Linked DNA regions of Metabacillus sp. B2-18. The protein of the gene in region 1 interacts with the protein of each later gene in a pairwise test. Links are inferred from orthologs where the notes say so. Each region holds a gene or a part of one and is shown on either strand. Other genes may lie near its edges.

Evidence for each region. The genes of interacting proteins can lie anywhere in the genome.
Region 2: the proteins of ileS (region 1) and rbsB interact in binary tests that used the Escherichia coli proteins (3 or more experiments, as listed by UniProt). The link is inferred for Metabacillus sp. B2-18 from one-to-one orthologs.

What each region holds. Positions count from the first base shown.
Region 1 is NZ_CP088245.1:1,844,376-1,847,734, reverse strand. What follows is about bases 50-3,330. They hold ileS (isoleucine--tRNA ligase), read right to left. Parts: upstream 3,013-3,330; coding sequence 250-3,012; downstream 50-249. UniProt on the Escherichia coli protein: Catalyzes the attachment of isoleucine to tRNA(Ile). As IleRS can inadvertently accommodate and process structurally similar amino acids such as valine, to avoid such errors it has two additional distinct tRNA(Ile)-dependent editing activities.
Region 2 is NZ_CP088245.1:4,421,985-4,424,844, forward strand. The notes cover bases 1-2,782. They hold rbsB (ribose ABC transporter substrate-binding protein RbsB), read right to left. Parts: upstream 1,970-2,782; coding sequence 1,031-1,969; downstream 1-1,030. Other genes in these bases: secA (preprotein translocase subunit SecA), read right to left, coding at 1-166; LPC09_RS22330 (hypothetical protein), read right to left, coding at 520-804; LPC09_RS22340 (ABC transporter permease subunit), read right to left, coding at 2,001-2,782. Outside these bases: more of LPC09_RS22340, read right to left, coding at 2,783-2,860. UniProt on the Escherichia coli protein: Part of the ABC transporter complex RbsABC involved in ribose import. Binds ribose. Also serves as the primary chemoreceptor for chemotaxis.

The DNA.
Region 1 (3,359 bases):
CTGATAAGAATTTTCCTGTGATTGTAATGGCTGCTAACTTTGTTAACTTTCTTTCCATTTGTCTGAATGAGTATTTTTTACCCATGAATTTACTCTTTAAAACCTTTTTCTGTGAAATTGGGCTTTATACTTCCGGATATAGTCTGTAGACTATACTTTTTAGGATTTGACATAGTTATGTACAAAAGAAAAAGAGCCTATTCTTTAATAGGCAATTAACACATTAAAGAAATAGGCTCTTATTAAATCTTAATAATGATCCTTAACAATTGAAGCACATCGCTGACATAGTGTTGGATGTTCTTCAACTTGACCAACTTCTGGTGTAACGATCCAACAACGATCACATGTTTTACCTTCTGCTGGTGTTATCACAATTTTCACTGTATCAAAGACCTGAGCATTTTCAGGTGCATTGTCAAAATCCCCAGCAATAGTAAAGCCTGAAACGATAAATAATTGCTTTAAGTCTTCATCAACTGAATCAAGTAATGCTTTTGACTCCGCATTTGGATAAAGAGCAATACTTGCTGTTAACGACTTTCCGATTACTTTCTCATTACGAGCCACTTCTAATGCTTTTAAAACATCATCACGCAATGTCATAAATGCATCCCATTTTTTCTCAAGTTCATCTGATTTTTCATATTCTTTTACTTCCGGCATGTCAACAAGCTGCACACTCTCTTCTGTTACAGAATCAATATGCTCCCAAACTTCATCGGCAGTGTGCGGAAGAATTGGTGTTACTAATTTAACAAGTGATAATAATGTTTCGTGTAGTACAGTTTGAATCGCACGACGTTCCTGATTTTCTTTTGACTCAATATAAAGTACATCTTTTGCAAAATCTAAATAGAATGAGCTTAATTCAATCGTACAGAAATTATGAACAGCATGATAAATCGCAGCAAATTCATATTGTTCATAAGCTTCCTTTACTCGTTTTGTTAGCTTATTTAGTTTTACAAGCATATATCGATCTACATCTCTAAGGTTCTCTAAGCTAACCGAATCAGTTGCTGGGTTAAAATCACTTAAGTTACCTAGTAAGAAACGGAATGTATTACGAATTTTACGGTAAACCTCAGCAACTTGTTTTAAAATTGCGTCAGAAACACGAACATCTGCTTGATAATCAACTGAAGCAACCCATAGACGAAGAATATCTCCACCTAATTGGTTCATAACTTTAGCAGGTACAACAGTATTCCCTAAAGATTTACTCATTTTACGCCCTTCACCATCAAGAGCAAAACCATGACTTAGAACACCTTTATACGGAGCTTTGCCAGTCACAGCAACTGCCGTTGATAAAGAAGAGTTAAACCAACCACGATACTGGTCAGATCCTTCTAAATACAAGTCTGCAGGTCTTTGGAGATCTTCTCTTTCTAAAAGTACCGCTTGGTGGGAAGATCCTGAATCAAACCAAACATCCATAATGTCATTTTCTTTTGTAAACTTACCGTTAGGGCTTCCTTCATGTGAAAAGCCATCTGGTAAAAGGTCTTTTGCTTCGCGTTCGAACCAAATATTAGACCCATAATCACGGAATAAGTTTGAAACATGCTCAATTGTTTCATCCGTAATGATCGGCTCACCATTTTCAGCGTAAAACACAGGAATCGGTACACCCCATGCACGTTGTCGGGAAATACACCAATCTCCACGATCACGAACCATGTTGTAAAGACGAGTTTCCCCCCAAGCCGGGACCCATTTTGTATCATTAACAGCTTTTAAAAGATCTTCACGGAAATCTTTGATTGACGCAAACCATTGAGCAGTAGCACGGAATATTGTTGGCTTTTTCGTTCTCCAATCATGCGGATAAGAGTGTGTAATAAATTGAAGCTTCAATAATGCGCCCACTTCTTGAAGTTTTTCAGTGATTGGCTTATTTGCTTCATCATAGAAAAGCCCTTCAAACCCTGGTGCTTCTTTTGTCATATATCCTTTTTCATCAACTGGACATAATACATCTAGTCCATATTGCTGTCCTACAATAAAGTCATCTTCTCCATGACCTGGAGCAGTGTGAACACAACCTGTTCCTCCATCACTTGTAACATGCTCACCTAGCATAACAAGTGATTCACGGTCATAAATTGGGTGTTTTGCCGTTACACGGTCTAGTTCAATACCTTTTAATGTGCGGTCAACTTCATAACTTTCCCAACCAATAGTTGATGCAACAGATTCAACTAGTTCAGACGCAACAACATACTTTTCACCATTAGCAGCTACAACACTATATTCTAACTCTGGATGTACTGAAATTCCTAAATTTGCTGGCATTGTCCAAGGAGTTGTTGTCCAAATGATAATTTTCTCATCATGAGATAAAACGCCTTTTCCATCTTTTACAGGGAAGGCAACATAAATCGATGGAGAGCGTTTATCTTGATATTCAATTTCTGCTTCAGCGAGTGCTGATTCACTTGATGGTGACCAATATACAGGTTTTAACCCTTTATAAATATAGCCTTTTTTCGCCATCTCACCAAAAACTTTAATTTGTTGTGCTTCATATTCAGGCTTCAAAGTTACATATGGGTTTTCCCAATCCCCACGAACCCCTAAGCGTTTAAACTGCTCACGTTGACCATTAATTTGTTCCCAAGCGTAATCCTCACAAAGCTTACGAAACTCAGCAACAGACATCTCTTTTCTTTTTACTTTCTTATTTTTTGTAAGAGCTGTTTCAATTGGTAAACCATGTGTATCCCAGCCAGGAACATAAGGTGCACAATAGCCACTCATAGATTTAAAACGCACAATAAAATCCTTTAAGATTTTATTTAATGCATGCCCCATATGAATGTCTCCATTTGCATATGGAGGTCCATCATGTAAAACAAAAAGTGGACGATCTTTTGTTCGTTCTTGTACCATTTCGTAGATATTCATCTTATCCCATTTTTCTTGCATTAACGGCTCTCTGTTAGGTAGGTTTCCACGCATTGGAAACTCAGTTTTCGGCATCAGAAGGGTATCTTTGTATTCCATCACTAATTCCTCCAGTTATTTTAATAGCTCTTTTTTCATTGAATTGTTGATCAAAATAAGTAAATGTTTTAAAAATTCTATCTAATACAACACAAAAAACCTTCTCATCCCAAAAGGGACGAGAAGGTTTTCTCGCGGTACCACCCTACTAGATTAAATACACTACTTTAATCCACTCTAGTATTCGTAACGTGAATATATACGCCACAGCTTACTAATGGTAACATGTTCAGCCTGGAACTCAAGGGTGATGTTCATCTTTTATCTTTATGTCGAGCTTACACCATCCTCGATTCGCTAATATAAAGAAAATAAAAGACTACTGTCCCTATCACAGTTATATTTAG
Region 2 (2,860 bases), 2.6 Mb from region 1 along the record:
CACCGTTCGCTACACGACCTTTAAACTCCTCTGTTTTTGCCTTTAATTGCTCATCAGATAAACCACTCATCTGACCGCTAAGCGCATCAATCTGATCAGCCATCTTCTCATAACGATTTAACGCACGCTTATTAAAATCAAACACCTTATTCAAAATTCCAAGCATCTAATACGCTCCTCTGTGTTTAGAGTGAAATTGCTTTTATGTAAAGTTTCGTCTATTCCCTATTTTAGCACTAGTTGGGGTGGTGGGGCAACAGGCGGGTGACATGGTTTGGTGTTGGGGGTGGGAGGGGGTTTTGGAGTGCCTGTCACTTCCCGAGTTTTGTCGGAAGAACTTCGGGGGGTGACAGGCACGACCCGAAGTTTGTCGATTAAAAAAGCACTCTTTTCACATAAAAAAACTTACCAAGAATAACCTTAGTAAGTTTAGAATAATTTATGATAGTTTATTCGCTAGATGGTATTGATAGTTGGAGTAATAGGAGCTAAAAACGAGGATCTAGTAGCAATAGTCATTTACGATTGATTTAATTCACGTAGCTTCTTTTCATGTTGTAATGTTTTAACAGAAATAAAGTCAACCGTTTCTTGCGTTTCCGTTAATTCCACACGAAAGCCATCCATTTTTTTCTCTATTCTATCTAATCGTCCTTCAATGCTGTCGAATCTTTCATCAACTCGTTCGAATCTTTCATCGATTTTCTCGAATCTTTCATCTACTTTCTTAAACTTTTGATCCATTTTATCTGAGTGTAATTTTAGTGCGTTGAGGATCTCTTTCAACATTGTCTCCTGTTCCATGGGTTTCACCTCCTTCTCTATCAACACTCCCATTATAACGGAATATACGTATTACCTCTATATGATTAAGTAGATTTACGATATCTTTACATAGCGGTGCCTGTCACGCCCCGAATTTTGTTGGAAAGACATCGGGAAGTGAGACATCGGGAAGTGACAGGCACCGCCCGAAGTTTGTCGAACGCAAAAGAGGACCCAATCCGGATCCTCTTCCTGCAATCTCACGTTATTTTACTAATTCAAGTTCAACAGGAATAAACTCTTCTACTGTTTCTCCATTCGCTACTTGAATAGCTGTGTCGATTCCTTTTTGACCGATGAGTGCTGGTTTTTGGGCTACTGTTGCAGCTAAGCGCCCGTCTTCAACAGCTTTTACTGCATCTTCTGTTGCGTCAAAGCCTACAACAACGATATCTGATAATCCTGCTGCTTCGATTGCTTGAAGTGCGCCTAGTGCCATTTCATCGTTATGAGCGAATACCGCTTGAATATCTTTGTTTCCTTGAAGGATATTTTCCATAACTGTTAACCCCTTCGCACGGTCAAAGTCTGCTGTTTGCTTTGCAGCTACTTCAATTGTATCTACTGCATCAACAGATTGGTGGAAGCCTTCTCCTCTTTCACGTGCTGCTGATGAACCAGGAATCCCTTCGATTTCGACTACTTTTCCTTCACTACCAAGCTGTTCTAAAATGAAGTCTCCAGCCATTTTTCCACCTGCAACGTTGTCAGATGCAATATGAGCAACAACTTCTCCACCTTCTGCACTTCGATCTAACGTAATAACAGGTACATCTGCACTGTTTGCTGATTCAATTGCGGCAGATACAGCTGCTGAGTCCGTTGGGTTTACTAGTAATACATCAACACCTTGTTGGATTAAATCCTCGATATCACTTACTTGTTTTGCTGAATCATTTTGTGCGTCAACAACAACGATTTCAATTCCTTTAGCTTTTGCTTGTTCTTCAGCACCTTCTTTTAATGTAACAAAGAATGGGTTATTTAGTGTAGAAATCGATAATCCAACCTTCACTGAACCATCATCGCTAGCGCCCTCATCAGATGAACTTTCTGAAGATGCGCCAGGTGCTTCAGTTGAACATCCTACTAATAAAATCATAGCAAATGCGAAAAATAAAATACTTTTAAACATGTTTTTCATTGTAAAAATCCCCCTTATTTCGGTTTATAATTTAAGCAGCTTTCTTACGATCAAGCAGTACAGCTAGTAAAATAACACCTCCTTTAACGACTTGTTGGTAAAAGGAGCTCACATTCATAATATTTAAACCATTGTTTAGAACACCGATAATCAGTGCACCAACCAATGTTCCAAAAATCCAACCACGACCACCAGAAAGACTTGTTCCTCCAAGAACAACCGCAGCAATTGCATCAAGCTCATATGAAGCACCAGCTGTTGGTTGTGCAGAATTTAATCGTGATGAAAGAATAATTCCAGCTAACGCTGACAGTAAACCTGTAATGGAGTAAATCCAAATTTTTACACGATCGGTTCGAATACCGGATAAAATAGCTGCTTCCTCATTACCGCCAATCGCATAAACTCTGCGACCAAAAGTAGTTTTCTTTAAGATAAAATATAAAATCGCATATGTTATTAACATCCAAATAACCGGCACTGGAACCCAGCCTACATACCCTTTTCCCATTAACACGAACAACTCACTGCTAGACAAACCTGTAATTGGTCGACCATCTGTATAAACAAGAGTTAATCCGCGGAACACCGTCATTGTTGCAAGAGTTGCGATAAACGGTGCAACCTTACCTTTTGTAATAATAAATCCATTGATGGCACCCATAATCGCACCAGCTAATAACCCTACTAAAATAGCTAAAATCGGATCCATGCCGCTAGCTAGCATACTCGCTGTTACTGCTGACGCTAACGCTAAAATGGAACCAACTGATAAATCAATTCCACCTGTCAAAATGACAAAGGTCATACCAAAAGCAATAAGTGCATTAATCGAAACTTGACGTAAAACATTTAAAATATTATCTACTGTCATAAAATTTGGACTCACAA